DNA from 3 places in the Burkholderia sp. PU8-34 genome. Region 3 is predicted to be linked to each of the others. Evidence: predicted binding sites of a transcription regulator. Region 3 holds the regulator's gene; each other region holds the start of a gene.
The links. The regulator FliA, encoded in region 3, starts transcription of late flagellar genes. The targets are predictions, from matches to a motif close to CTAAAGTTTNNNNNNNNNNNGCCGNTA.
Positions count from the first base shown of each region.

Region 1: the regulator FliA is predicted to act here: its motif matches at 8,380-8,406, upstream of fliS (flagellar export chaperone FliS).
Region 2: the regulator FliA is predicted to act here: its motif matches at 2,761-2,787, upstream of flgK (flagellar hook-associated protein FlgK).

Region 1 is NZ_JBSAXC010000012.1:127,595-137,782, forward strand. It holds gene ACV22Z_RS25430 (GMC family oxidoreductase) at 1-707, shown strand, start outside; gene ACV22Z_RS25435 (flagellar hook-length control protein FliK) at 743-2,125, opposite strand; gene fliJ (flagellar export protein FliJ) at 2,190-2,648, opposite strand; gene fliI (flagellar protein export ATPase FliI) at 2,654-4,201, opposite strand; gene fliH (flagellar assembly protein FliH) at 4,195-4,878, opposite strand; gene fliG (flagellar motor switch protein FliG) at 4,871-5,866, opposite strand; gene fliF (flagellar basal-body MS-ring/collar protein FliF) at 5,856-7,622, opposite strand; gene fliE (flagellar hook-basal body complex protein FliE) at 7,884-8,228, shown strand; gene fliS (flagellar export chaperone FliS) at 8,481-8,927, shown strand; gene ACV22Z_RS25475 (flagellar protein FliT) at 8,924-9,256, shown strand; gene fliK (flagellar hook-length control protein FliK) at 9,362-10,188, shown strand, end outside.
Region 2 is NZ_JBSAXC010000012.1:180,392-190,579, forward strand. It holds gene ACV22Z_RS25695 (flagellar basal body P-ring protein FlgI) at 1-592, shown strand, start outside; gene flgJ (flagellar assembly peptidoglycan hydrolase FlgJ) at 593-1,600, shown strand; gene ACV22Z_RS25705 (flagellar brake protein) at 1,910-2,665, shown strand; gene flgK (flagellar hook-associated protein FlgK) at 2,843-4,816, shown strand; gene flgL (flagellar hook-associated protein FlgL) at 4,836-6,074, shown strand; gene ACV22Z_RS25720 (solute carrier family 23 protein) at 6,264-7,571, shown strand; gene ACV22Z_RS25725 (hypothetical protein) at 7,617-8,060, opposite strand; gene ACV22Z_RS25730 (Csu type fimbrial protein) at 8,240-8,746, opposite strand; gene ACV22Z_RS25735 (fimbria/pilus outer membrane usher protein) at 8,743-10,188, opposite strand, start outside.
Region 3 is NZ_JBSAXC010000020.1:55,813-66,000, reverse strand. It holds gene ACV22Z_RS31230 (DUF3443 domain-containing protein) at 1-786, shown strand, start outside; gene ACV22Z_RS31225 (hypothetical protein) at 861-1,040, opposite strand; gene flhB (flagellar biosynthesis protein FlhB) at 1,268-2,458, shown strand; gene flhA (flagellar biosynthesis protein FlhA) at 2,455-4,557, shown strand; gene flhF (flagellar biosynthesis protein FlhF) at 4,554-6,305, shown strand; gene ACV22Z_RS31205 (MinD/ParA family ATP-binding protein) at 6,298-7,110, shown strand; gene ACV22Z_RS31200 (RNA polymerase sigma factor FliA) at 7,133-7,867, shown strand; gene ACV22Z_RS31195 (flagellar biosynthesis sigma factor) at 7,952-8,533, opposite strand; gene ACV22Z_RS31190 (DUF2515 family protein) at 8,578-9,588, opposite strand; S-adenosyl-L-homocysteine riboswitch at 9,956-10,075, shown strand; gene ahcY (adenosylhomocysteinase) at 10,109-10,188, shown strand, end outside.

The DNA.
Region 1 (10,188 bases), on a different contig from region 3:
TCTGCTTGCGCGGGATCGCGAAGATGACGCCCGCGCTCGTGCGTTACTTCTCGAGCCGCACGGGGATGATGACGAGCAACGTCGCGGAGGCGGGCGGCTTCATCAAGAGCGATCCGTCGCTCGACCGGCCGGATATGCAGCTGCATTTCTGCACGGCGCTCGTCGACGATCACAACCGCAAGATGCACTGGGGATTCGGCTATTCGCTGCACGTGTGCGCGCTGCGGCCGTTCAGCCGCGGCACGGTGACGCTCGCGAGCGGCGACACGCGCGACGCGCCGCTGATCGATCCGCGCTTCTTCAGCGACACGCGCGATCTCGACCTGCTCGTGCGCGGCGCGCACGCGATGCGCCGCATCCTGTCGCAGGCGCCGCTCGCGTCGCAAGGCGGGCGCGAGCTGTACACGCGGCCGGACCAGACGGAAGCCGAGCTGCGTGCAACGATCGTCGCGCATGCCGACACGATCTATCACCCGGTCGGCACCTGCCGGATGGGTACGGATGCGCGCGCGGTCGTCGATCCGCAACTGCGCGTGCGGGGTGTCGAAGGCTTGCGCGTCGTGGATGCGTCGGTGATGCCGACGCTGATCGGCGGCAACACGAATGCGCCGTCCGTGATGATCGGCGAGCGCGCGGCGGAGTTCATCGTCGCGGCGCGCAAGGCCGGTGCGCCGCATGGCCAGGCGGCCGCGCTGCACGGCCGCTGAGCGGCGCGCGCGCAGCGTGGATGCGGCGCCGATGCTCAGGCAAACGTATCGACGAGGCCGGCGCGGGTCACGGTCGCGCCGGCCGCAGCGGATGGCGCGGCGTCGAGCGGTGCGTCGCCGGCTGACGGTGCGGCGCTCCCTCGCCGCGGCGCTTGTCCGCCGGCGAAAGTCTGCTGCGGGTTCTGCTGCTGCGATGCGAAGCCGCCGTCGCTGACGGTCGCGCTGCCGAGGCCGAGACCGCCCGCTTCCATCGCGTCGCGCAGCTTCGGCAGCGCGGCTTCGACTGCGTCGCGCACCTGTGCGTGCTGCGACACGAACAGCGCATGCGCGTGATTGTCCGCGACCCGCAGCACGACCTGCAGCGGGCCGAGATCCGGCGGATTGAGCGTCAGCTCGGCGCTCTGCTGGTGCGCATTCGACAGGAACACGACCTTCTGGCTCAACGCGTCCGTCCAGTCCGCGGTGCCGACGTGCGGCGCGAGCACATTCGCGTTCGCAGCGGCGACGTTGGCGGCCGCCGGCGTCGCCTGCAGCGTGGGCTGGGCGGCGGCCGTCGCGGCGGCGAGCGCGGCGTGGGCCGGATCGACGGCATCCTGCGTGGCCGCGAGCGCGTGCGTCGCGCCGGATGCCAGATCGGATTTCGCGGCGGCTTCCCCCTGCAGCGACGGCGCGGCCGATGCCTGCGGCTGCGCCGGGTTTGCCGCGAGCGTGCCCTTCGCATCTGCGAGCGTCTTGTCGAAGGTCGGCACCTTCGGCGTCAGCGGCGCGGCGGTGGTGGTGGCGGTGGCGGTCGCAGTTTGCTGCGGTGTCGCGGCGCCGCTGGCCGGCAGCGCGACGGCGTTCGTGCCGCCGGTGAGTTTTTCGAGCGCCGCGTGCAATGCGTCGCGGGCCGATCCCGGCCCGGTCGTGCCGGCAGCCGACGCCAGGTTGCCCGCGTGCGTGAGCGCGTCGGCGGACGGCGCGTCCGTCGCGGTCGTCGTGGCGGTGGTGGCAATCGCGATCGCCGCGTTCGCCGCGTCCGTCGTCGCAGCCGTGCCGTCGGGGCGGGCCTGCAACTGCGCTTGCACGGCCGCTGCGGCGGCGAGCGCGGCCGCGTCCGGGTTGACCGCGGTGGTCTTGTCGTCGGACGAATCGGATGGCTTCGTGCTGTCGGCGGCTTTCGACATTGCTGCGGCGGCGACCGCGTGCCGCGACGGGCCAGCGAAGGACAGATCGGACGCATTCGCCGCGGCTGTCGTGGTCGAAGCGGCCGACGCGCGCTGCGTCGCGACGCTCTGCTCGAGCGTGCGCGCAAACGGCAGCGGTGCGGCGGCCGCGCCGCTCGACGCGGACGTATCGGTCGCGTCCGTCTTGCGGGCGCCCTTGAGCGCGGAAGCGGCGGTATCGATCAGCGAGCCGAGCAGGGACAGGGAGGGCATGGCGTTCTCTCGTGCGTATTCAGTGAGCGGCGCAGTGAGCGGCGCAGTGAGCGGCAGTGGGCATTCAAGTCGACTTGGCCGCGTCGGCCCGCATTCGCAGCACCTTCGCCGCGTGCTCGTCGGCGTCGCGCTGCTCGCGCTTCGCTTCGCGCCGCGCCTCCTGCGCGACGCCGCGCGCCTGCAGGATCTCGTATGACCCGACGGTGCGCTTCTGCTGCTGCCAGTGCGGGCGCGCCTCGTCGATGCGCGCGTCGGCGGCGGCCAGCACGCGGCGCTGCTGCGCGATCGCCGCGTCGAGGGTGTCGAGGAACGCCTGGAAATTCCGCCAGTTGCCAGCGGGCATCCCGTGCTGCGCCGATTGCGCGAAGCGCGCGTGATACTCGTCGCGGTAGCGCAGCAGCGCGTCGAGCTGGTCGGCGGCCGCGGTGCGGTCGCGCTGCGCGACGCCGAGCTGCCGGGTCGCGTCGTCGAGGTTTTCCTGCGCGCGGTCGAGCAGGATCTGCAGCGGAAAGCCTTGGGCCATCGGTGTCAGCCTCCGTGGGTTCCGTGGGAATCGAACAGCGCATCGAGCCCGGCGAGGCTCGACGCGAACGGCGCGCATTCGCGAAAGCCCTGCTGCAGGAACGACTCGATGCGCGGATAAAGCGCGATCGCGCGGTCGAGCTGCGCGTCGCGGCCCGGCGCATAGGCGCCCACCGCGATCAGGTCGCGGTTGCGCTGGTAGCGCGACAGCATCTGCTTGAACTGGCGCACGCGGTCGAGATGCGGCTCGTCGATCAGCGCGGTCATCGCGCGGCTGATCGACGCTTCGATGTCGATCGCCGGATAGTGGCCGGCTTCCGCGAGCGCACGCGACAGCACGATGTGGCCGTCGAGGATCGCGCGTGCCGAATCGGCAATCGGGTCCTGCTGGTCGTCGCCTTCGGTCAGCACCGTGTAGAACGCGGTGATCGAGCCGCCGCCTTCCGGGCCATTGCCGGTGCGCTCGACGAGCGCGGGCAGCTTCGCGAACACCGACGGCGGATAGCCCTTGGTCGCGGGCGGCTCGCCGATCGCGAGCGCGATCTCGCGCTGCGCCATCGCGTAGCGGGTCAGCGAATCCATCAGCAGCAGCACGTGCTTGCCCTGGTCTCGGAAATATTCGGCGAGCGACGTCGCGTAGGCGGCGCCCTGCATCCGCAACAGCGGCGACACGTCGGCCGGCGCCGCGACGACGACCGAGCGTGCGAGGCCGTCCTCGCCGAGGATCTGCTCGATGAATTCCTTCACTTCGCGGCCGCGCTCGCCGATCAGCCCGATCACGATCACCTCGGCGCTCGTGTAGCGCGCCATCGTGCCGAGCAGCACCGACTTGCCGACGCCCGAGCCGGCGAACAGGCCCATCCGCTGGCCGCGGCCGACGGTGAGGAGCGCGTTGATCGCGCGCACCCCGACGTCGAGCACGTGATGGATCGGCTCGCGGTCGAGCGGGTTGATCGACGGTGCGGTGAGCGGCGCGTCGACCTTCGACGTCAGTGGGCCCAGGCCGTCGAGCGGCCGGCCCGACGCGTCGACGACGCGCCCGAGCATGTCCCAGCCGACCGGCAGCCGCTTTGCGCCCGCGAGCGGATCCGTGACCGGCGCGCTTTCGCGCGGCCACACGCGCGCGCCGGGCAGCACGCCCGCGACGTCGGTGGTCGGCATCAGGAACAGGCGGTCGCCGGAGAAGCCGACGACTTCCGCTTCCGCATGCGGCAGCGTGCTGCCGGGCGGCAGTTCGATCGTGCATTCGGCGCCGACCGACAGCCGCAGCCCGATCGTTTCGAGCACGAGGCCCGCCGCGCGGGTCAGGCGGCCGCACGGACGCAGCGGCAGCGCGTGATGACTGCGCGCGGACAGCGTGTTCAGGTGCGCACGCCAGTGCGCGAGATGCGGATTGTGCGGCGCGCGCGGCGCGTCGGGCGCGGCGGCCGGCGTCGGGTCGTGGGCGTCGTGCGTGGCGTGCGTGGCTTCGGGGCCGTACGATGCAAGCGCGAGTTCGCGTTCGAGCGGTGTCATCCCGTCGCGCGCGAACGATTCGGGCGTGCGCGTCACCATGCGCTCACCTTGCCGATCGCGGCGGCGACGCGCTGCCAGCGGGTCGGCAGCGTCGCGTCGACTTCACCCGTGGCCGCGTGCGCGCGGCAGCCGCCGCGCTCGATCGCCGCGTCGGTGCGCACGCTCCAGCCGAGCCCGTCGAGTTCTTCCTGCAGATAGGCCTCGACGACCGGCAGGTCGGCCGGATGCACCGCGAGGGTCGGCGCGCCGGACAGCGCGGGTTCGGCCGCGAGCACGTCGCGCACGGCGGCGACGAGCGCGGCGGGATCGTGCTTCACGTGCTGGCGTACGACCTGCTGCGCGATGTCGAGCGCGAGCTGCGCGAGCTCCGATGCGAGATCGTGCTCGGCAGCGGCGAGCGCTTCGCGAAACGACGCGGCGAGCGCCGCGAGTTGCGCGGCCTGCGCACGCGCTTCGGCCTGGCCGGCTTCGAAACCCTGCTGGTAGCCCTGCTCGTGACCGGCCTGGTAGCCGTGCGCCTGCCCTTCGACATGACCGGCCGACAGGCCTTCCGCATGCGCGGCGTCGCGCACGCGCTGCAGCTCCGCGGCGAGCGCGGCGGCGGCGGCGGCCGCGTCGTCGGGCGGCGGCGGGGGAGGCGGCGGGTCGAACGACGCCATCTCCCAGCGCTGGTACGCGGTCATGTCGCCCGTGCGGTCGCGCGCCGGATCAGACATATGCGTCTTCCGCCTTGCCGCCTAGCACGACCTGGCCATTCTCGGCGAGGTTGCGCACGATCTGCAGGATGCGGCGCTGCTGCGTCTCGACTTCGGACACGCGCACCGGGCCGCGCGCGTCGAGATCCTCGGCAAGCAGTTCGGCCGCGCGCTGCGACATGTTCGCGAGGAACTTCTGGCGCAGCGCGGGCGGCGCGCCCTTCAGCGCGATGATCAGCGTCTCCGACTCGACTTCCTTGAGCACCATCTGGATCGCGCGATCCTCGAGGTCGAGCAGGTTCTCGAACACGAACATCTGGTCGACGATCTTTTGCGCGAGCTCCGGATCGTACTGGCGGACGCTCTCGAGCACGCCTTCCTCGTGGATGCTCGTCATGAAGTTCAGGATCTCGGCCGCGGTGCGGATGCCGCCCATCGGCGAGCGCTTCAGGTTGTCGCTGCCGGACAGCAGGCCCGTCAGCACGTCGTCGAGCTCGCGCAGCGCGGCCGGCTGGATCCCGTCGAGCGTCGCGATCCGCAGCATCACGTCGTTGCGCAGCCGCTCGGTGAAGCACGACGCGATCTCGGACGCCTGGTCGCGGTCGAGGTGCACGAGGATCGTCGCGATGATCTGCGGATGCTCGTTCTTGATCAGTTCGGCGACCGCGCCCGAATCCATCCACTTCAGGCCTTCGATGCCGCTCGTGTCGCTGCCCTGCAGGATCCGGTCGATCAGCACGCCGGCCTTGTCCTCGCCGAGCGCCTTCGTCAGCACCGAGCGGATGTACTCGTTCGAATCGAGCGACAGCGCGGTGTGCTGCTCGGCGTCCTTCGCAAAATCCTGCAGCACGTCCTCGACCTGCTCGCGCGTGACGTTGCGCAGCGCGGCCATCGCCGCGCCGATCTTCTGCACTTCGCGCGGCGCGAGGAACCTGAATACCTGCGCGGCCTCTTCCTCGCCGATCGACATCAGCAGCAGCGCGCTCTTGGTCAAGCCTTCAGCGTTCATCGGACACCCAGTTTTTCACGACGGTTGCGACGATCTTCGGATCCTGGCGCGCGATCGTGCGCGCGTATTCGAGGTTGCGCTCGTAGCGGTTCTTCTCGCTTTCGAAGCCGAGCAGCAGCGCGTCGGTATCGTCGGATTCCTTCTCCGGCGCGGGCAGGCCGTCGAGCGCTACGGAATCGTCCGGCGACGGCAGCGACGGCGCGAGCGGCTCCGGCGGCGGGAACGCGCGGCGCATCGCCGGGCGCACGAACATGAAGTAGAGCGCCGCTGCGGCCGCCGCGATGCCGAGCCATTTCGCGGCTTCCTTCGCCATCTCGATCACGTCGGGCTGGCGCCACCACGGCAGGTCGGCATATGGATCGGCCGTCGTCGAGAACGTGCTGTTGACGACGTTCACCGAATCGCCGCGCTTCGCGTCGTAGCCCATCGCATCCTTCACGAGCTGCTCGACCTGCGCGAGTTTCGCGGGCGGCAGCGGCTGCATCGTCACGTGGCCCTTCGCGTCGGCGACCGGCTGGTAGTTGACGACGACCGCGACCGACAGCCGCTTCACGTTGCCCATCGACTGCTCGACGTGGCGGATCGTCTTGTCGAGCTCGTAGTTGGTCGTCGAATCCTTGCGGTCGCTGATCGGCGTCGCCTGCGGCCCGTTCTGGCCGTTGCCCGCGACGATCGGCGCGGACGCCGGCTGCGGCGGCGTGTTCGACAGCGCGCCCGGCACGCCCGATGCGCCGCCTTGCGACAGCTCGGTCGCGGTGCTGGTCTGCTGGCTGCGGATCGCGGCCTGCTGCGGCACGCCGTTCGGGCCGTAGCTTTCCGAGGTCTGCTCGAGCTTCGAGAAATCGACGTCGGCGCTCACCTGCGAGCGCGCGTTGCCGGCACCGAAGATCGGCGCGAGGATCGCGTCGATGCGCTTCTGCGTGTTGCGCTCGACCTGCTGCACGTACTTGAGCTGGCTCGCGTCGAGGCCGGTCGCGGACGCCGGCTGGGTCAGCAGGTTGCCGTCCTGGTCGACGATCGTCACGTTCTTCGCGGACATGTCGGGCACGCCGGACGACACCATCCGCGTGATCGCCTGCACCTGGCCTTCGTCGAGCACGCGGCCCGGGTAGAGATCGACGAACACGGACGCGGTCGGCGCCTCGCGGTCGCGCACGAACACCGACGGCTTCGGGATCGCGAGATGCACGCGCGCGCCCCGCACCGCGTTGATCGATTCGATCGTGCGCTGCAGCTCGCCTTCGAGCGCGCGCTGGTAATTGACCTGCTCGGCGAACTGGCTGATGCCGAATTTCTGGTTGTCCATCAGCTCGAAGCCGACCGAGCCGCCTTTGGGCAGCCCCATCGCCGCGAGCTTCAGGCGCGTCTCGTGGACCTGGTTCGCCGGCACGAGGATCGCGGCGCCGCCATCCGTGAACTTGTAGGGAACGTTTGCCTGCTGGAGCGCGGCGATGATCGCGCCGCCATCGCGGTCCGACAGGTTGCTGTACAGCACGCGGTAGTCGGGCGCGCGGCTCCACAGCACGAGCGCGACGATCACCGCGACCGCGAACGCGGCGGCGATCACGAACGGCAGCTTCGGATTGCCCTTCATCCGCGCGATGCCGGGAATCCGTTCCGCGAAGCCGCCGAGCCCGAAGTCCGCGCCTGCGCCGCCGGTGCCCGGCAGCGCCGCGGCCGCGGCGGCGCCGGGCGCGGGGCTGGCGAGGCCCGTGCGGGCGTCGGGGGTGATCAGCGAATTGGCCTGCGAATCCATGCGTCGAGGTTCTCCGGAGCGGGGCGACTGACCCGCTCGGACGAGCGGGCGGACAATGACACGGTGCGATTATCGGGACGCCGCCCGCGATCCGATCGCCCGAAAAGAGCGGGGTTTCCCCCGTACTTTCGGGGCTTTGCCGCACGGTGCGCTGCTAAGCTTTGTCGCGATCCGGCATGGCGGCAACGCGCGGCGTGGCGCGCGGGCAGCCGGCCTCGGCCCCGCCTTGGCCCATAAAGGCCCTTTATCTCTGGAGACGGCATGACTGCGAACGTGAGCGGAATCGGTTCGGTGTTGCAACAGATGCAGGCGATGGCTGCGCAGGCGTCGGGCGGCGCGGCGAGCCCGGCGGCGGCGCTCGCGGGCTCGGGCGCGGCGACGGCCGGCACGTTCGCGAGCGCGATGAAGGCGTCGCTCGACAAGATCAGCGGCGACCAGCAGCACGCGCTCGGCGAGGCGCAGGCGTTCGAGGTCGGTGCGTCGAACATCTCGCTGAACGACGTGATGGTCGACATGCAGAAGGCCAACATCGGCTTCCAGTTCGGGCTGCAGGTCCGCAACAAGCTCGTGAGCGCGTACAACGACATCATGCAGATGTCGGTTTGATGGGCGGGCCATCCCGCGGCGGGCGATCCCGGGGCGGGCCATCCCGCGGCGGGCGATCCCGGGGCGGGCCATCCCGGGGCGGGCTATCCCGCGGCGGGCCATCCGGGGCCTGCCCATCCCGCAGCCGGCCATCCGGCTACCCCCGGCCCGTCTAAAGCTTTTGGTTTCCATTCCGATAACTTCGGGAGAAGGCCGCGCCGTGCGCCGCACGGGTGGACGCCCCGTATTGAAAGCATCAACAAGGAGAAGCGCATGTTTTCCCCAGGACACGCTGGAGCCAATGCGTACGCGCGTGTCGGCGTCGAGACGGGGGTGATGGGCGCCTCCCCGCATCGCCTGATCGCGATGCTGTACCAGGGCGCGCGGCAGGCCGTCGCGCTCGCGCGCATGCACCTGCAGCAGGGCAACGTAGCCGGGCGAGGCGAAGCGATCGGCAAGGCGATCCGCATCGTCACGAGCGGCCTGCAGACATCGCTGAACCGGGACGCGGGCGGCGAGGTCGCCGCGCGCCTCGATGCGCTGTACGACTATATCGGCCGGCGGCTGCTGGAAGCGAACGCGCAGGCCAGCGACGCGATGCTGGTGGAAGTCGACGGGCTGCTCGCGACGCTCGAGGAAGCGTGGACCGGCATCGGCCCGGAAGTCGCGCGGATGGGCGCACAACAGGCCGCACAACAGGCCGCGGCAGTGTCGCGATGAATCGCAACGCGGAGTACCTCGCACGCTACGAGGCGATTGCGGCCGTGTCCGGCTGCATGCTGCGCGCGGCGCGCAGCGCCGACTGGGGCGCGCTGTCGGCGCTGCAGCAGGAATACCAGCAGCTCGTCGACGGGCTGAAGGACGCCGGGCCGGGCGTCGTGCTCGACGAGTCCGAACTCGGCCGCAAGCTCGACCTGATCCGCCGCATCCTCGCCGACGACGCGGCGATCCGCGATCTTGCGAGCCCGGAAATCGCGCGGCTGTCCGCGCTGTTCGAGACGCGGCGCTCGACGAAGGTGCTGTCGGATCTGTACCGCGCGCGCGGCTGACCGCGCGGCGCGCCTCCTGAGGTTGTCCGGTATCGCCCGGCGCGTCGCGCCGGGCGCCGTTCCGGGTATTTGCATCGATGTCGCAGAGGTGAGCAGGCCCCGATCATGACCGGTATCGACACCGTAGCCGCCGCGTTGCTCGCGAGCCGCATCGACAGCCTGCTGACCGATGTCGTGGTGCCGCCCGCCGGCGGCGGCGCGGCGGCACAGGTCGGCACGCCCGCCGCCGGCGCGTCGCCCGCACCGGTGCCGGCCGCACCCGCCGCCAGCGCGCCGCAGGCGTCCGTGCAAATGGCGCTGTCCGACGTCGCGCTCGCGCTCGATGCGATTTCGCGCTTCGGCGGCGACGCGACGCCGGCCGTCGTCGGGCGGGTGCCGCTGCTCGCCGATCCGACCATCCTGCTCGCCGATCCCGCGCCGCCGGGCGGCACGGACATGTCCGCACCGCAGGACGCGTCGCGCGCGCCGGCGCTGCAGCCCGATCGGGCTGTGTCCGCGGCCCAGTCAGCACGCGATGCGTCCGTCGCGACGCTGCGCGCGTCGCTCGCGCAGGCGGTCGGCGAAAGCGGCCTGTTCTACGAATCCCATCTCGCTCAATGGCTGGCCGGGCAGCGGCCGCTCGCCGCGCTGCTGCGCGAGCCGCAGGCGCGCCTGCCTGCGCCGGCACCCGCCGGCGCGGCCGAGGCGCCCGAGGCGCCCGACGATACGCTCGACGTGCTGCTCGCCGCGCGCTTGCCGCTGCCTTCGGCGCCGGTGGCCCGACCCGCCGCGTCCACGCTGCCCACGCTGCCGGCCGGCACGCCGCCGAACGCGGCCGCTCACGATTTGCTGTCCCCCAATGCGCTGCCGTCGCGGCTGTCCGCTGCGGCGAACCCGCTCCAGGACGCGGCCGATTCCCGCTTTATGCCCGCGCGCGCTGCGCTGGCCAGCGC
Region 2 (10,188 bases), on a different contig from region 3:
GATCGTCGAGCGCGCGGTGCCGAACGCGGTCGCGCAGATGAACGGGATGCTGCAGCTGCAGCTGAACGACATGGACTACGGCACCGCGCAGCGGATCGTGTCTGCGATCAATTCGAGCTTCGGCTCCGGCACCGCGACCGCGCTCGACGGCCGCACGATCCAGCTCGCGGCGCCGGCCGATTCGGCGCAGCAGGTCGCGTTCATGGCGCGCCTGCAGAATCTCGACGTGAGCCCGGACAAGGCCGCCGCGAAGGTGATCCTGAACGCGCGCACGGGCTCGATCGTGATGAACCAGATGGTCACGCTGCAAAGCTGCGCGGTCGCGCACGGCAACCTGTCGGTCGTCGTCAACACGCAGCCGGTCGTGTCGCAGCCGGGGCCGTTCTCGAACGGGCAGACGGTGGTCGCGCAGCAGTCGCAGATCCAGCTCAAGCAGGACAACGGCGCGCTGAAGATGGTGACGGCCGGCGCGAACCTCGCCGACGTCGTGAAGGCGCTCAATACGCTTGGCGCTACGCCCGCGGACCTGATGTCGATCCTGCAGGCGATGAAGGCGGCCGGCGCGCTGCGCGCCGATCTGGAGATCATCTAAATGACGGCGAATCTTCCGGACGGGAACGGGAACGGCCTGACGCAGCGCTTCGCGCTCGACGTGCAGGGCTTCGACGCGCTGCGCGCGCAGGTCAAGCAGTCGCCGCAGGCGGGCGCGAAGCTCGTCGCGGGGCAGTTCGACGCGATGTTCACGCAGATGATGCTGAAGAGCATGCGCGACGCGACGCCCGAAGGCGGGCTGTTCGATTCGCACACGTCGAAGATGTACACGTCGATGCTCGACCAGCAGCTCGCGCAGCAGATGTCGTCGAAGGGGATCGGCGTGGCCGACGCGCTGATGAAGCAGCTGATGCGCAACGCGAACCTCGGCGCGGGCGCCGATACGGCGGCCGACGCCGGCGCGGCGGGCTTGGGCGCGGCCGGTTTCGGCGCGGCCGGCTCAGGCGCGGCCGGCAGCGAGGGCGGGATGGCCGCGATGAACGCGATGGCGAAGGCCTACGCGAACGCGGCCGCCAACAACGGCGCGCTCGCGAACGGGCGCGGCTACTCGGCGGGCAGCGCGCTGACGCCGCCGCTGAAAGGCGCGAGCGGCGTGGCCGACGCCGACGCGTTCGTCGACCGGCTCGCGGGCCCCGCGCAGGCGGCGAGCGCGGCGACCGGCATCCCGGCGCGCTTCATCGTCGGCCAGGCGGCGCTCGAATCGGGCTGGGGCAAGCGCGAGATCCTGGCGGCCGACGGCTCGACGAGCCACAACGTGTTCGGCATCAAGGCCGGCAAGGGCTGGACCGGCCGCACGGTGTCGGCGCTGACGACCGAATACGTGAACGGCACGCCGCGCCGCGTCGTCGCGAAGTTCCGCGCGTACGACTCGTACGAGCATGCGATGACCGACTACGCGAACCTGCTGAAGAACAATCCGCGCTACGCGGGCGTGCTGAGCGCGAGCCGCAGCGTCGAGGGCTTCGCGCACGGGATGCAGAAGGCCGGCTACGCGACCGACCCGAACTACGCGAAGAAACTGATCTCGATCATGCAGCAGATCGGCTGACCGGTCGCCGGACTGTCCGATTTGCCGATTCGGCCGATCGCCGATTCACGCCCGCTCCACCGTCCCCGCCACCGCCGGCACCGCTGCGCCCCCGCCGCCCATCCCCGCCGCCGATCCCCGTTGTCCGATCACGCCATGTTCGGCCGTACGCGGTTTGAACGTTTGCGCAAAAAAATTCGAGAAATCGATCTAAACTTTCGGACAGCACTGCCGCTAAGTGTGAGAGACCTGCGACCGGGTGACAGTTCTGGCCCGGTTTTATCGCGCATCGGTTCCCGTGCGCTCAATGACAAGAATGACCGGCAAGCCATGAATATCGATCAGTCGACGGACACGAGCCCCGACGCGGGGCATTCCGGGCCCGACTATGCCCGCCGCAACCCGCTTGAAATCGGCGTGCAGCTGCGCAACCTCGTGAGCCGCGGTGATTTCCTCACCGTCCAGTACCCGGGCGGCCAGCTCGTCACCCGGCTGCTCGAGGTCGACGTCGGCGCGCGCACCTTCACGTTCGACTGGGGGGCGCTCGCCGAGCAGAACAGCGGGATCCTCGCGGCCTCGCACTGCAAGTTCTCGGCCGCGCCGGACGGCGTGCGCGTCGAGTTCGCGACCCGCACGCCGCGCGAGACGCGCTTCGAGGGGCTCCCCGCATTCGAGGCCGATTTCCCCGACCTGCTGTACTGCATCCAGCGCCGCGAATATTTCCGCGTCGACGCGCCGATCGTCGATCCGTACCTGTGCCGCGGCAAGCTGCCGGACGGCGAGAGTTTCCTGTTCGAGGTGCACAACCTGTCGCTCGGCGGCGTCGGGCTGCGCACGGCCGACGAGCGCGTCGAGGCGCTCGAGGTCGGCACGCTGCTGCCCGACGTCGAGCTCGAGCTGAACGGCCACGGCAAGCTGTCGCTCGACCTGAAGCTCGTGTCGCAGCGTGCGACCGAGGTGCCGAACGGCTCGCGGCGCTACCAGCTCGGCTTCCGCTTCATGTCGCTGCCGGGCAGCGCGGAGAACACGCTGCAGCGCCTGATCACGCAGCTCGAGATGAAGCGCCGCCAGCTCGCGCGCGCCTGACGTCGGCTAGTCGGCTAGTCGGCTAGTCGGCCAGCCGGCCCGCCAGCCGGGCCGTTGCGCGCCGCGCAGGCACGCGCGGCCGCGTGCATTTTTCCCTCAATTTTTCCGATCCGCGGCCGTTATACCGGGAGTCACGCAACCGGCGGCCGCAGCGCGGCCCGCTCATCAGGATCGCGCATGTCCAACACTCTCATGAACCTCGGTCTCAGCGGCCTGAACGCTGCGCAATGGGGCCTGACGACGACCAGCCAGAACATCAGCAATGCTTCGACGCCCGGCTATTCGGTCGAGCGGCCCGTCTATGCCGAGGCGAGCGGCCAGTACACGGGCAGCGGCTACGTGCCGCAGGGCGTGAACACCGTCACCGTCCAGCGCCAGTACAGCCAGTACCTGAACGACCAGCTCAACAGCGCACAGACCCAGAGCGGCGCGCTGTCGACGTGGTATTCGATGGTCGCGCAGCTGAACAACTACGTCGGCAGCCCGACGGCCGGCATCTCGACCGCGATCACGAACTACTTCACGGGGCTGCAGAACGTCGCGAACAACGCGTCCGACCCGTCCGCGCGGCAGACCGCGATCAGCAACGCGCAGTCGCTCGCCGACCAGATCAACTCGGCCGGCCAGCAGTACGACACGCTGCGCCAGAGCGTGAACACGCAACTGTCGAGCACGGTGTCGCAGATCAATTCGTATACGACCCAGATCGCGCAGTTGAACCAGCAGATCGCGGCGGCAAGCGCCCAGGGGCAGCCGCCGAACCAGCTGATGGACCAGCGCGACCTCGCGGTGTCGAACCTGTCGAACCTCGTCGGCGTCCAGACCGTCAGCAACGCGCAGGGCTACAGCGTGTTTCTCGCGGGCGGCCAGCCGCTCGTCGTCGCCGACAAGAGCTACCAGCTCGCGGCCGTCACGTCGCCGTCGGATCCGAGCGAGCTGACCGTCGTGTCGCAGGGGATCGCCGGCGCGAACCCGCAGGGCCCGAACCAGAATCTGCCGGACGCGTCGCTGTCGGGCGGCACGCTCGGCGGCCTGCTGTCGTTCCGCAACCAGACGCTCGATCCGGCGCAGGCGCAGCTCGGCGCGATCGCGACCAGCTTCACCGCGCAGGTCAACGCGCAGAATGCGCTCGGCATCGACCTGTCGGGCAACGTCGGCAAGCCCCTGTTCTCGGTCGGCAACCCCGCCGTCTATGCGAACCAGGGCAACACGGGCAACGCGACGCTGTCCGTGTCGTTCGCGAACGCCGCGCAGCCGACGACGGGCGACTACACGCTGACGTACGACGGCAGCAAGTACACGCTGACCGACCGCGCGAGCGGCGCGTTGGTCGGCACGTCGCCGTCGATGCCCGGCTCGATCAACGGGCTGAACTTCTCGTTCCCGTCCGGTTCGATGAACGCCGGCGATGCGTTCACGGTGCTGCCGACGCGCGGCGCGACCGACACCTTCGCGCTCGCGACGTCGAACGGCTCGGTGATCGCGGCGGCGTCGCCGGTCGTGTCGTCGGCCGTGTCGACGAATTCGGGGACGGCCACGATCACGCAGGGCACGGTGAGCGCCGGCTACCAGGTGCCGGCCAAGACCACGCTGACCTACGACGCGTCGACGCAGACGCTGTCCGGCTTCCCGGCCGGCACGACGGTGACGATCGGCGGCACGTCGGTGACGATCGCGAGCGCGTCGACGCCGGTGTCGTACAGCGCAGCGACCGGCGCGACGCTGACGATGACGGGCAGCACGGCGGGCGCGATCAACGGCGTGAGCGTCACGCTGTCCGGCGCGCCGGCCGACGGCGACCAGTTCGTGATCGGCGCCTACGCGGGCGGCACCAACGACGGCAGCAACGCGCTTGCGCTGTCGAAGCTCGTCAATACGAAGACGCTCGCCAACGGCACGGCGACGCTGACGGGCGCTTACGCGACCTACGTGAACGGCATCGGCAACACCGCGAGCCAGCTCAAGTCGTCGAGCGCCGCGCAGACGGCGCTCGTCGGCCAGATCACGTCCGCGCAGCAGTCGGTGTCGGGCGTGAACCAGAACGAGGAGGCGGCGAACCTGATGCAGTACCAGCAGCTCTACCAGGCGAACGCGAAGGTGATCCAGACGGCATCGACGCTGTTCCAGACCGTGCTCGGCCTGTTCAACTAATCAAGCGAGGACCGAGGCGATGCGGATTTCCAGCTCCCAATTCTTCCAGCTGAACGTCGACCAGATGAACGATCAGCAGGCGCAGCTCTCGCAGCTCTACCAGCAGATCTCGAGCGGCGTGAGCCTGTCGACGGCGGCCGACAACCCGCTCGGCGCGGCCCAGGCCGTGCAGCTGTCGATGACGTCGGCGACGCTGTCGCAGTATTCGTCGAACCAGAACGTCGCACTGTCGTCGCTGCAGAAGGAAGACCAGACGCTCACGAGCGTCAACGGCCTGCTGAACAGCATTCATACGATCGTGATCCAGGCGGGCGACGGCTCGCTGACCGACAGCAACCGTTCGGCGCTTGCGACCCAGCTCGAGGGCTACCGCAACCAGCTCGTGACGCTCGCGAACACGACCGACGGCGCGGGCAACTACCTGTTCGCCGGCTTCCAGTCGACGACGCCGCCGTTCGTGAACAAGGCGGGCGGCGGCGTGGCCTACAGCGGCGACAGCGGTTCGCGCGAAGTACAGATCTCCGACACGCGCTCGATCTCGCAAGGCGACAACGGTGCGAGCGTGTTCATGTCGGTGCCGATGCTCGGCAGCCAGCCGGTGCCGGCGGCGGGCTCGGGCAACAACGGGACCGGCACGATCGGCGCGGTGACGATCACGAACCCGTCGGCCGCGACCAACGCGCACCAGTTCACGATCACGTTCGGCGGCACCGCGGCTGCGCCGACCTACACGGTCACGGACAACACGGCCGTGCCGCCGCCGCCGCCGCCGACCGCGCAGCCGTATACGGACGGCGCGGCGATCGCCGTCGGCAACGGCCTGACGGTGCCGGTGTCGGGCTCGCCGGCGCCGGGCGACACATTCTCGGTCACGCCCGCGCCGCAGGCCGGCACCGACGTGTTCGCGACGCTCGATACGATGATCGCCGCGCTGAATTCGCCGGTCGGCAGCAGCACGACCGCGGCGGCCGCGCTCGCGAACGTGATGACGACCGGCACGACGAAGCTGAACAACACGATGACGAACATCCTCACTGTGCAGGCGTCGGTCGGCGGCCGCGAGCAGGAAATCAAGGCGATGCAGACGGTGATGTCGACGAACTCGCTGCAGATCCAGAGCAACCTGTCGGACCTGACGAGCACGAACATGGTGTCGACGATCAGCCAGTACCTGCAGATGCAGAATGCGCTGACCGGCGCGCAGAAGGCGTTCGTCCAGTTGCAGAACCTGTCGCTGTTCCAGTACATCAATCCCTGATGTCCCGGGCCGGGGCCCGATGTAAGCGCCTGCTCACATCGGGTCTGGCCCTGTCCCCGCGCGCGTTCTGCGCGCCCCGCGCCGGCGCCTGCTTGCCAGCGCCATTCCCGCTCCGTACACTTCGCGCCAGATTCCAGGCCCGGCGCATCCGTCGCAGCCGGGCGACCGACAAGCCAGGAGCGTAACCCGATGTCCGATTCCTATTTCCCGCGCTGGCGGGTCCAACCGACCGGCGCGGCCGCGCGCGTCGTCGGCCTCGACGAGCGCCTGTCATGGCCGCAGATGATCGCGATGGGCGTGCAGCACGTGGTCGCGATGTTCGGCTCGACCGTGCTTGCGCCGCTGCTGATGGGTTTCGATCCGAACCTGTGCATCTTCATGTCGGGCGTCGGCACGCTGCTGTTCTTCGTGCTGGTCGGCGGCCGCGTGCCGAGCTACCTCGGCTCGAGCTTCGCGTTCATCGGCCTCGTGATCGCGGTGACGGGCTACGGCGGCAGCGGCCCGAACCCGAACATTCCGGTCGCGCTCGGCGGCATCATCGCGTGCGGGGTCGTGTATATCGCGATCGGCGCAATCGTGTCGGCGGTCGGCACGCGCTGGATCGAGACGCTGATGCCGCCCGTCGTCACGGGCGCGATCGTGGCGGTGATCGGCCTCAACCTCGCGCCGATCGCGGTCAAGGGCGTGTCCGCGTCGACCTTCGATTCGGCGATGGCGCTCGTCACCGTGCTGTCGGTCGGCGGCGTCGCGGTGTTCGCGCGCGGGATGCTGCAGCGCCTGTTGATCCTCGTCGGCCTCGTGATCGCGTACGCGATCTATGCGGTCGCAACCAACGGGATGGGCCTCGGCAAGCCGGTCGACTTCTCGATCGTCGCGCACGCCGCGTGGTTCGGCATCCCGGCGTTCCATGCGCCGGTGTTCGATCCGCATGCGATGCTGATGCTCGCGCCGATCGCGGTGATCCTCGTCGCGGAGAACCTCGGCCACATCAAGGCCGTGAGCGCGATGACGGGCCAGAACCTCGACCGCTACGTCGGCCGCGCGTTCATCGGCGACGGGCTCGCGACGATCGTGTCGGGCAGCGTCGGCGGCACGGGCGTGACCACTTATGCGGAGAACATCGGCGTGATGGCCGTCACGCGGATCTACTCGACGCTCGTGTTCGTCGTTGCCGCGCTGATCGCGATCGGGCTCGGCTTCTCGCCGAAGTTCGGCGCGGTGATCCAGACGATTCCGGGCCCGGTGCTCGGCGGCGTGTCGATCGTCGTGTTCGGGCTGATCGCGGTGACGGGCGCGCGGATCTGGGTCGTCAACAAGGTCGATTTCTCCGACAACCGCAACCTGATCGTCGCGGCCGTCACGCTCGTGCTCGGCGCGGGCGACTTCTCGCTGAAATTCGGCGGCTTCGCGCTCGGCGGGATCGGCACCGCGACGTTCGGCGCGATCCTGCTGTACGCGATCCTGCGCAAGGAGAAGGAGCCGGGGCCGGTGCTGTGAGCCGCGACGCGGAGCATGGCCGCCGGCCCCGGTGATCGCCGGCCGTCATGGGTTGGGCTGCACCGAAAACGTCACCGGCCATGCGAAGGTCCCGTCCTTCGCCTTCGGCGCGAACACGAAGCGATAGGTCACCGTGAAGGTCGTGTTGAGCGCCGTATACGGCACGGCGATCTTGCCGCCCGTCGCCGGAAGCACGACCTTGCTGCCGATTCCGCTGATCTCGATCGAGCTGAACTGCGACTGGCTGGCGGCGGCAACCTGCACCAGCACGGTGTACCCGACCCGGTCGTTGGTCTGGACCGCAAGGGTCGTCCCGGCGGGGTTGTTGACGTTCGTCACGCTCAGGTAGCCGATGCTCGTATCCTTGTTCGCGATCACGAGCTGGGCCGGACTGGTCGCCTTGAGCCGCGCGTACGGCTGGACCGTCGCGCCGACCTGCACCGACCGCGTGGCCTGCTTCGCATCGGCCGGGCCCGGCGCGGCGGCCAACAGGGCGGTCGATATCGCGGCAGTCGCGGCGAACAGCCTTCGCGTGCGGCGAGCGACCCGCTTCGATGCGACAGACGCCGCGCGGGTCCGTCCGCATGGGCTGCGCCGCGATGCGGCGGCGCTCGCTGTCTCGGTTCGATTCATGGTCTGCACCTGTTGTCTGAGTCCGTGATGGCGATCTAGTAATTGACGGTGATCGTGAGGTGCGGGTCCGCGTATCCGCCCGGCACGACGTTCTGGCCGCCGCGGATCAGCCCGTACACAGTCGCGTTGACGGTCCCGGCGCCGTTGATCTTGCCCCACGAAATCACCGACGTGCCGCTCGTGCCGTCGCCCCAGATCGACGTGTGCGCGCTGTCGAGATACAGGTTGTAGCCCAGCGTCTGCGTGCCGCCGGTCCTCGTCATCACGCGATTCGCGAAGGTGCCGCCGCCCGCGCTCGCCGTCACCATCGGTGTGGGGTTGCCGTTGCCGGTGCAGTTGACCGAGATCGTGATCGCGGAGGTGGCGGCATTGATCGTGTCGTACGTGCCGAACACCATCGACGACGGCGCATTCAACGTGCAGGTCGTCGCCGCGAGCGCGGGCAGCGCGGCCAGCACGCCCGCGCCGGCCGCGAGCGCCGCCGCGGCGGCGCGCAGGCGCGTCTGCCGGTCACGCCGCCCGGCATGCTTGCGATGTCTCATGGTGTGACTCCCTTGCAAAGATGGGTGCCCAGGTCCGGCAGCGGATCGTCGCCGGCGGGAAAGCGGACGGTCAGGTCGCACTGCTGGTCCCGCCACGTCGCGCGCAGGCGGTTCTGCTCCGACAGCCCGGTGAGATAGACGATGCCGTCGTGGCCGACCGGGAAGGCTTCCTTTTGCCCGTCAACCGTGACGATCGCGCCTGCCGGCAAGTGAGCGCCGTTCTCGAGATCGAGCGTGAGCACCGCGCCGCGCGAACGCGAGACCGGAAACTCGAGCGCCATGCCGCTGCGGAAATAAGGCACCGCGTCGAGCTTCAGCGTGCCGATCTTCGCGTCGAACGGCAGGTCGGCCTGCTCGATCGAGATCGGATTGCTTTCGTAGGCGCGCAGCCGTGGCAGCAGCGCGACGCCGTTGGCGTCGGTGTGCGCGACGAGCTGGTTGTCCGCGAGGATGCCGACGTTGGCGAAGCCCGGCACCTTGACGAGCGCGAAGCTGTCGGTGATCTGACGCGACAGGCGCGCCGTGCCGTCGACGAACGCGACGCCGCCCGCCGCGTTTGCCCGCACGCCGGCCCGGCCGCGATAGGACGCGGCTTCGACGCTGTAGGTGCCGGTGCGCGTCTGCAGCATCGCGCTCGCATCCTGCGCGTTGTTGCCCGCCTGAACCGAGTAGCCGAATCCTTCGCCGACCGGCAGGCTGCGCTGTACTTGCGCCAGCATGTCGGTGGCGCCCTGCTGGCGCGTCATCGTGAAGGACGCGCTCGTGCGGTTGTCGATCGGTATCGTCCACGCGACGCCGACGGTCGTCGCGCCCGATCCGCTCAGCGGCTTGCTGACGCTGACGTTCGCGAAGCCGAAGCGCCCGAGCTGAACGCTGTAGCTGAGCGACAGCAGCTGAACCTTGTTGTTGTCGCGATCGTCGACGAACACGTGCGCGAACCCGAGCGAGCCGAAGCGGCCCATTCCGACGCCGATGTTGAAGCTCGTCAGCAGCTTCGGCGCGGGCGTGTCCGGATCGAGCCCGATCTGCGCGAAATGCGGCGTGGCCCATTGCGCGTGCGCGCCGATGTCGACGAGGCCCGACTGGCTCTCGACGCCGATCGCCGCGAGGGCGCCGGGCCCGTCGGCGCTGCGGCTCGCCGCCGCGGACGCATTGACGACGCCGAGCGGCCCGGCCAGCATCACGCCGCCGACGCCGAGGTTCTGCCGGGATGCTTCGGCTTCGGCGTGGATCTCGCCGGTGAACCGGTCGGTCACGCCGATCCGGTGCGTCGCGCTGGCGAACCATCGTCCGTAGTCGTTGCTTGCCAGGCCGAAATCCCGCCGCTCCTTGCCGACCTCGTACGAGAAGTCCTGCATGCCTTGCTTGAGGAGATTCGCGCTCGCGTAGAACGACTGGGTGATCACCTGCTCGCGGCCCATGACGTCGCGCACCACGACCCG
Region 3 (10,188 bases):
GTGCAGATCATCGGCGACCTCGGCACGACGAACGTCCCGACCTCGTGCACGAACGGCGGGGCGTCGGCGAACTCCGCAAGCGCGCTCGGCGCGAACGGGATTCTCGGCATCGGGCCGGCGCCGTACGACTGCGGGTCGACCTGCGCGACGTCGACGTCGTCGGCCAGCAACAACTACTACGCGTGCCCGAACGGCAATGCGAGCTGCGCGGTGACGCTCGTGTCGCTGTCGCAGCAGGTGGCCAATCCTGTCCAGCGTTTCGCGAGCGACAACAATGGCGTGATCGTGCAGATGCCACAGATCTCGAGCAGCGGCCAGTCCAGCGCGACGGGGCTGCTGACGTTCGGCATCGGCACGCAGACCAACAACCGGTTCGGGGCCACGACCAAGCTGACGTCGACGACGACAGGCGACCTCCAGAACTCGACGTTCCTCGGCCGCACCGTGACCGCGTTCTTCGACACGGGCTCGAACGCATACTTCTTCAACGATTCGGCGCAGACGGTGTGCTCGCGCAACACGCAGTTCTACTGCCCGGCGTCGACGGCCACCTACACGGCGACGCTCACCGGCCTGAACGGCACGGCGAGCAACGTGTCGATGTCGGTCCAGAACGCGGACACGCTGTTCTCGAACACGTCGACGTTCGCGTTCAACGACATCGCCGGACCGTTCGGCTCGACGGCCTGGCTTGATATCGGCCTGCCGCACTTCTACGGCAAGACGATCTACTTCGGGATGGATCTCACGTCGAACGGGGGCGCGGCGCCTTACGTCGCGTACTGACGCGCGGCTGCATGGCGGCATCACGAGGGGGCGAATTTTCGCCCCCTTTTTATCGTCCGGGCGGCGCGGGCGCACTACGAACCGGCCGGTACTGCACCGCACCGCACCGCACCGCGCCGCGCCGTACCGCGCCGCACCGCACCGCACCGCACCGACACCGACACCGACACCGACACCGACACCGACACCGACACCGACACCGACACCGACACCGACACCGACACCGACACCACACTCCCGGACCCCGACTCCATCCGATCCGACGTGCCGCGCATCGTGCCCCCGCGCACCGCGTGACCCGGCCCGCCGCCACACCCGGCAAAGCCTCGCCGCCGCGCCATTCCCGCTTGCGCCTGCCCGCGCCCGATTCCCCGAAATACCCCCCTTTCCCGGCTTTGCTCGACCGATCGGCGTTTGACGCCTCCATGAATAATCGGTGTCACTGGAAAGCGGCATCCCGCCGTACCCGTCTGGAGGCCCCGTGGCAGACGAGAGCGATCTCGACAAGACCGAAGCCGCCACTCCGAGGCGCCGCGAGAAGGCGCGCGAGGAGGGGCAGGTCGCGCGTTCGCGCGAACTGGCTTCGTTCGCGCTGCTCGCGGCGGGCTTCTACGGCGCGTGGCTGCTCGCGGGGCCGATCGGCATGCACCTGCAGACGATGCTGCGCGGCGCGTTCTCGTTCGACCGCGCGGCCGCGTTCGACACGCACCGGATGCTGTCGGCGGCCGGCAGCGCGAGCCTCGAAGGGCTCGCCGCGCTCGCGCCGCTGCTCGCGCTGACGGGGCTTGCCGCGCTGCTCGCGCCGATGGCGCTCGGCGGCTGGCTGATCTCGTCGAAGACGTTCGAACTGAAACTCGACCGGCTGAACCCGCTGACGGGTCTTGGCCGGATGTTCTCGATCCAGGGGCCGATCCAGCTCGGCATGTCGCTCGCGAAGACGCTCGTCGTCGGCGGGATCGGCGGCGTCGCGATCTGGCGCGCGAAGGACGAGCTGCTCGGCCTCGCGACCCAGCCGCTCGACGCGGCGCTCACCGATGCGCTCCACCTCGTCGCCGTGTGCTGCGGCACGACGGTCGCCGGGATGCTGGTGGTCGCGGCGCTCGACGTGCCGTATCAAATCTGGCAGTACAACAAGAAGCTGCGCATGACGAAGGAAGAAGTGAAGCGCGAACATCGCGAGAACGAAGGCGATCCGCACGTGAAGGGGCGGATCCGCCAGCAGCAGCGCGCGATCGCCCGGCGCCGGATGATGGCGGCCGTGCCGAAGGCCGACGTGGTCGTCACGAACCCGACGCACTTCGCCGTCGCGCTGCAGTACACCGACGGTGCGATGCGTGCGCCGAAGGTCGTCGCGAAGGGCGTGAACCTCGTCGCCGCGCGGATCCGCGAGCTGGCCGCCGAGCACAACGTGCCGCTGCTCGAGGCGCCGCCGCTCGCGCGGGCGCTGTATCACAACGTCGAACTCGAGCGCGAGATTCCCGGCTCGCTGTATGCGGCGGTTGCCGAAGTGCTCGCGTGGGTGTACCAGCTCAAGCGCTTCCGCGTGGAAGGCGGCGCGTTCCCGGCCGTGCCGGTCGATCTCGACGTGCCGGCCGAACTCGACAAGGGCGCGTCGGTGTCGGCCGACGACGAGCGCGACGAAGCCGAGGATGTGCTCGGAGGCGCGGCATGAGCACGCCCGCCAACCTGTTCGCGAAGCGCCCGAACCTGCTCGCGGGCACCAACCTGCGCGCGCTCGCGGGCCCGATCCTCATCTGCATGATCCTGGGGATGATGATCCTGCCGCTGCCGCCGGTGCTGCTGGATCTGCTGTTCACGTTCAACATCGCGCTGTCGGTGATGGTGCTGCTCGTCAGCATGTACACGATGAAGCCGCTCGACTTCGCGGCGTTCCCGAGCGTGCTGCTGTTCTCGACACTGCTGCGCCTGTCGCTGAACGTCGCGTCGACGCGCGTCGTGCTGCTCGAAGGCCACACCGGCCCCGACGCGGCCGGCCAGGTGATCGAGGCGTTCGGCCACTTCCTCGTCGGCGGCAACTTCGCGGTCGGCATCGTCGTGTTCGTGATCCTGATGATCATCAACTTCATGGTGATCACGAAGGGCGCGGGGCGGATCGCCGAAGTGTCCGCGCGCTTCACGCTCGACGCGATGCCCGGCAAGCAGATGGCGATCGACGCCGACCTGAACGCGGGCCTCATCAACGAGGAGCAGGCGAGGAAGCGCCGCCAGTCGGTCGCGCAGGAGGCCGAGTTCTACGGCTCGATGGACGGCGCGTCGAAGTTCGTGCGCGGCGACGCGATCGCGGGCCTGATCATCATGGCGATCAACGTGATCGGCGGGCTGATCGTCGGGATGGTCCAGCACGACATGACGTTCGCGGCGGCCGGCACCAACTACACGCTGCTGACGATCGGCGACGGCCTGGTCGCGCAGATCCCGTCGCTCGTGATCTCGACCGCGGCCGGCGTGATCGTGTCGCGCGTCGCGACCGACGAGGACATCGGCACGCAGATCACCGGCCAGCTGTTCACGAACCCGCGCGTGCTGACGATCACCGGCGCGATCATCGTGCTGATGGGCCTGATCCCCGGCATGCCGCACTTCGCGTTCCTGCTGCTCGGCGGCGGCGCGATCTGGCTCGCGCGCACGCAGACGAAGCGCGCGGCGGCCCGCAAGGCGGCCGGCGACGTCACCGACATCGCGCCGCCCGCGGCGCTCCCCGCCGACAGCCACGAGGCGAGCTGGGACGACGTGCAGCTGATCGACCCGCTCGGCCTCGAAGTCGGCTACCGGCTGATCCCGCTCGTCGACAAGAACAGCGACGGCGAGCTGCTCAAGCGAATCAAGAGCATCCGCAAGAAGTTCGCGCAGGAAATCGGCTTCCTGCCGCCCGTGATCCACATCCGCGACAACCTCGAGCTGCGGCCGAACGCGTACCGGATCGCGCTGAAGGGTGTCGAGATCGGCACCGGCGAGGTGTACCCGGGCCAGTGGCTCGCGATCAACCCGGGCCAGGTGACGGCCGCGCTGCCCGGCGCGCCGACCCACGATCCGGCGTTCGGCCTGCCGGCCGTGTGGGTCGACGTCGCGCTGCGCGAGCAGGCGCAGGTGTACGGCTACACGGTCGTCGACGCGAGCACGGTCGTCGCGACGCACCTGAACCATCTCGTCGTCCAGCACGCGGCCGAGCTGCTCGGCCGCCAGGAAGTGCAGGCGCTGATCGAGCGCACCGGCAAGGACGCGCCGTCGCTCGTCGAGGATCTCGTGCCGAAGACGATCTCGCTGACGACGCTGCAGAAGGTGCTGCAGAACCTGCTCGAGGAAGGCGTGCCGATCCGCGACATGCGCACGATCATCGAGGCCGTGTCCGAACAGGCCGGCCGCCTCACCGACGCGTACGACATCACGGCCGCGGTGCGGCTCGCGCTCGGGCGCGCGATCACGCAGCAGTGGTATCCGGGCGCGGGCGACATGCAGGTGATGGGGCTCGACGCGAATCTCGAGCGCGTGCTGTCGCAGGCGCTCGCCACCGGCGCGAATCCGGGCCTCGAGCCCGGTCTCGCGCACAACCTTCTGACCGGCACGCAGCAAGCGATGCTGCGTCAACAGAATCTCGGGCTGCCGCCCGTGCTGCTGGTGCAGCACGCGCTGCGCGCGATGCTCGCGCGCTTCCTGCGCCGCAGCCTGCCGCAATTGAAAGTGCTGTCGTATGCCGAAGTGCCGGACACACGCACGATCAAGGTCGTTAACGTCATCGGGGGTTCCGCTTGAACATTCGCAAATTCACCGGCGCAACGAGCCGCGACGCACTGCGGCTCGTACGCGAGGCGCTCGGCGCCGACGCCGTCGTGCTGTCGAACCGCACGCTCGATGACGGCAGCGTCGAGATCACCGCGCTCCCCGACGCCGAGCTGGCTGCGATCGCGCCGCCCGCCGCGGCACCGGAACTTGCCCGGGTCGCCGCGCAACCGGGCGCGGCGCTGGCGGGCTTCGCGCCGCGCACGCGCGCAGCCGCCAATCCGTATGCGATGGGCGACGGCGGGCTGCCGGACGTGTTCTCGTCGGTGTTCGGCACGAGCGCCGAAGCGGACGATGAACCGGCGGACGGTTCGGCTTTCGCCGGTGAGCCGGTTGCCGCAGCGGCACCTGCCGCGGCATGGCCCGCCCCGGGATCGCCCGCCGCGGGATGGCCCGCCGCCCCTTCCGAACCCGCGCCGTGGCTCGTCGAGCATGCGAAGCGCCTGACGCAGCAGCGCGAGGCGCTTACGGCACGCAGCCAGCCCGCGCCGGCAGCCGAAGGCGGCCACCGCGCGCCGGCCGACGCCGCCCGCGCGCCACGTGCCGCTGACGTGCCGCCGCCTGAATGGGCGCGCGACATCGTGCGCGACGCCGCGCGCCGCATTCCGGTCGATGCGGGCGCACCGCGCCGCGCGGCCGACGCACCCGCGCCGAAGGCGGCCGAGCGCACGCGCATCCCGACCGATGCGGCTGCGGCCGTCGCCGATGCGGTCAAGGCGCGCATCGAGCGAATCGTCAACGACACGGTGATGCACGAGCTCGGCGCGCTGCGCGGCATGATGGAAGAGCAGTTCGACAGCCTGATGTGGCACGAACGCCAGCGCCGCAGCCCCGTGCACGGCGCGCTGACGAAACACTTGTTCGCGGCCGGCTTCTCCGCGCAGCTCGTGCGGATGATGGTCGACAACCTGCCGCAGGGCGAAGGCTCGGAGACGTTCGAGCAGGCGAGCGAGTGGGCGCAGTCGGTGCTCGCGGCGAACCTGCCGGTGCTCGAAAGCGAGGATGCGCTGATGGAGCGCGGCGGCGTGTTCGCGCTGATGGGGCCGACCGGCGTCGGCAAGACGACGACGACCGCGAAGCTCGCCGCGCGCTGCGTGATGCGCTTCGGCGCGAGCAAGGTCGCGCTGCTCACGACGGACAGCTACCGGATCGGCGGGCACGAGCAGCTGCGGATCTTCGGCCGGATCCTCGGCGTGCCCGTACACGCGGTGAAGGACGCGGGCGATCTCGAGCTCGCGCTGTCCGAGCTTCGCAACAAGCACATCGTGCTGATCGACACGATCGGCATGAGCCAGCGCGATCGCGCGCTGTCCGACCAGATCGCGATGCTGCACGGCGCGAACACGCCGGTGCAGCGCCTGCTGCTGCTCAACGCGACGAGCCACGGCGACACGCTGAACGAGGTCGTGCAGGCGTACCGCAGCGCGGGCGACCATCCGGACCTCGCCGGCTGCGTGCTCACGAAGCTCGACGAGGCGACCCATCTCGGCGGCGTGCTCGACACGGTGATCCGCTACAAGCTGCCCGTCCACTACGTGTCGACCGGCCAGAAGGTGCCGGAGAACCTGTACGTCGCGACGAAGAAATTCCTGTTGAAGAGTGCGTTCTGTGTGCCGCGTGACGGCTCGCCCTTCGTGCCGCAAGACGAGGACATGCCCACGCTGCTTTCCGCGTTGACCGCACGTTCCACCGCCGAGCTGCACGAGGTGCGCTTTGGATAAATGCATGATCGACCAGGCTGAAGGATTGCGCCGCCTGCTGGCCGGGCGTGCGTCGAGAATCGTCGCGGTGACGGGCGGTCCGGTGGGCGTCGGCTGCACGTCGACCGTCGCGAACCTCGCCGCCGCGCTCACGGCGCTCGGCAAGGACGTGCTCGTCGTTGACGAGCGCGCCGACGTGCACTCGGCCGCCGCGACGCTCGCCGGCGCATGGCTGCGCGACGGCGCGCGCACACGGGTCACCGGCGGCTTCGCCGTGTGCGCGGCAGCGCGGCTCGCGCGCGCCGGCTACAGCGACGCGCAGCTGAGCGATTTCATCGACGGGCCGGCCGACATCGTGCTCGTCGATGCGCAGCTCGGCGCAGACGGCAGCTTCTCGGCGCTCGCGCGCGAAGCGCATGACGTGCTGATCGTCACGCGGGTCGCCGCGCAGGCCATCACCGAGGCATACGCGTGCATGAAGCGGCTGCATTTCGCGCATGCGATCGCGCAGTTCCGCGTGCTGACCAACCACGTCGGCAGCCATGCCGATGCGCGGATCGCGTACGACAACCTCGCGGGCGTCGCGCGCCGCTACCTGGCGGTGTCGATCGCCGACGCCGGCTGCGTGAGCGCCGATCCGCTCGTCGAGCACGCGCGCGAGCTCGTGCGCACGGCAGTCGACGCGTTCCCGACGTCACCCGCCGCACGCGACTACCGGCAGATTGCCGCCGACCTGCTGTACTGGCCGCTGCGCCCGAGGCCGGGCGCGCGGCGGACCCTTGCGGGCAGCCCGTCGTTCGCGGCGGGGGCGGCACACGCCGCGTGAGCGTCACAGGAAGGAGAGAGCCATGATGTACAACGCTCAAGGAAAGATTTCGCAGGCCGACGTGCTCGCGCAATACGCGCCGCTCGTGCGCCGCCTTGGCCTGCAGCTCGTCGCGAAGATGCCGGCGAGCGTCGACCTCGACGACCTGATCCAGGCCGGGATGATCGGCCTGATGGACGCGGCCGGCCGCTACAAGGAAGACCAGGGCGCGCAGTTCGAGACCTATGCGACGCAGCGCATCCGCGGCGCGATGCTCGACGAGCTGCGCAGCAACGACTGGCTGCCGCGCAGCCTGAGGAAGACGTCGCGCGAGGTCGAGCAGGCGGTGCACCAGGTCGAGCAGCACCTCGGCCGCGCGGCGAGCGAGGCGGAGATCGCGCAGCACCTGAACATGCCGCTCGACGAATACCAGGGCATGCTGCAGGACCTGCACGGCAGCCAGCTCATCTACTACGAGGATTTCGACCGCGCGGCGGACGACGAGCCGTTCCTCGACCGTTATCGCGTCGACCACGCCGATCCGCTGTCGGCGCTGCTCGACGAGCACCTGCGCGAGGCGCTCGTCGAAGCGATCGAGCGGCTGCCGGAGCGCGAGAAGCTGCTGATGTCGCTGTACTACGAACGGGGTCTGAATCTGCGCGAAATCGGTGCGGTGCTCGAGGTCAGCGAATCGCGCGTGTGCCAGCTGCACAGCCAGGCGGTCGCGCGATTGCGCGCGCGGCTGCGCGAGCAGGCGTGGGTCGGCGCGGAGAACTGAGTGGGCGGTCGGCGCGGGGTGCGCAGCTTCTGCGCTACCCAACGGGTTTGTCCGCTACGCAGCGTCTGCATCAAATACCGCGCCTCATTCGTCTTGCCAATCTTCCATCAGAGGTGGGCCGGTCAGTTGCAGCGTAATCAGGTAGCGCTCGTCTTCCGGCCGGTTTTCGTGAATGAAGCGGCGAACATCGATCGACACCTGATATTTGTCACCCGCCAGCCAGAACGCTTGAGGCGAGAGGTTGGATCGCATGCGTGCCCTCGTCTCGGGCGTATCTGCGATCGGCGGATGTCTCGCAACAAGAATCGGATGCCAGCCTCCGCGACGCAATTGATTCTGCAAATCGAGAAGGATTGCCATCGTCGCATCGAGCGGCAGTGTTTCAACCTGGGGCGAAAGGGTGACGGACCAAACCTTTCCATGCGTATCCGCATAGATACTGAGAAACTTCGCAGCGGGCGTCACGAATCCATATTGAGTGTCGCTAAACCGCAAAGCTGCAGGCCGCTTGACATACAGATTGATCGAATTGTCCTGCGTCGCAATCGGCAATGTCGAGCGGGATTGCTGACGCACTTGCTCATACGGTTCTCCAATCGTCAGCACAACCTCATCGACGGGCCGAATCGCCGCCAAGCCCTCCCATATAAGGGCGAGCGCGAACATGGAGCCAGCTATCCGCCAGCACCATCCAGTTTTCCGGATCGTCATCAACGGCCTCCCTGCGCAATAACAAACAGGGAGTTTTCCACAAGCACACGTTGAATCGGATCTCTCAATAGCTCCTCGAATCGACGCGCGGCGCGCATTACAAATGCCATTCGCTGATCTGCATTGGCCAGGTTTGCCAGCGGCTGCTTGCTGAACACTTCTTGCCGCGCATTGCCACCATTGACCGTACATTGATTGGCAAGCGTCAACTGGATCTCTCGAGACGATGCCGTTGGAATGTTCAGAGCCCACGCAAACTGATTGGCCCGCATCAATACCGCAAAATATGGGTCGTCGTACATGGCGGTCTGGAGAATGTTGAGCTGTTCATGTCGAGCCAGCAACCTGACGCCTTCATTCAGATCCCCGGCATCTATCGCTCTGAAGCCGCCGCGAATTTCGTCTTTCATCGAGGCAAACGGGACGCTGTCGCCGATCGGCCACCGAACCGTTCCCCGGAGTTGCGCGCGTTCGCCCAAGCAACGCTCAAATCGTTGGAGACCGAATTTCTTGTAGAACATGTGCAGCGGCCAGATATCCAGAAACAGCGACATGTTGCCCTTGGCGAGCATCTCATAGGCCTTGCGCGCGCCTTCTCCGGCCGCTTGATCGTGAACCGGCATTCTTGGCGACCCATACGGCGCCAACCTCTCCAAGGGGGAACTGGTTCGTTCCCACTGCTGATACACATTGCGCTGCCGATTCGATTTTCCGATCATGTCGGCCGCATTCATCAGACCGCACCCAACCTGCTTCGACGCAAACGCGGCCAACCCCGCCCACTGGAACCGGCGATCATCGAGCCAGAGTTGCGCATACGCCGCGTTGATTCGGCGATTGATCGATATCGGATCGCCGCCCGAGACAATTGCTTCAGCCTGATTCTGATAGTGACGCCAGCAGTTCACGCAATCCTGCCGGTCGTCCTCAGCGCGCTTCCTGGCAGCGGCCTCATCCTCTCGCCAATTCGGGTAGCAAATCGGGCAACGTCGATCATTACACTTCTGCATAACTCTCACTCGTTCTTGTGGTCTTTCACTGCGCCGCCTCGACGGCCATTTCGGCAGGCGCGCTTGTGCGGTAGTTCGCGACTACTGCCGGGCCAATCTAGCCGATCCCGCGCAGCCCTCATCTCATAAAGCGCGCTCAAAGCAGCCCGTCTCGACCTACAGGGGCGAATGACATCATCCCGCCCTCAAATGCGAAACGCCGGATGCAGCGCATCCGGCGTTTCAAGCGGCCACTACTATCGGTTTGCTTCCGGACTCGGCAGCGATCCGGATTTCCACGATCGCCAGTGCGGGCGGCGCGGGCCAGCAAAGCAACAGATGCTCGTGACCAAGAAATCTTCCCGCCGATTTGCTACAATCCCTCCCGTTTTCCGAGGAGCGTTGCGACGGACGATCATGCGTCCGCCAGGCTCGGAAGGCTTCACCAAGCGGGCAGGGCCGCGGCGCATCGCGCCGGCCGCCGCTTCCTGAACGGCGCTCACGTCACCATTTTCTAGAACTTTTTAGAAAGGAGGGCGTGATGAACGCCATCATCGATTCGAAAGCTTCCAACGATTACATCGTCGCCGACATGGCACTTGCCGGCTGGGGCCGCAAGGA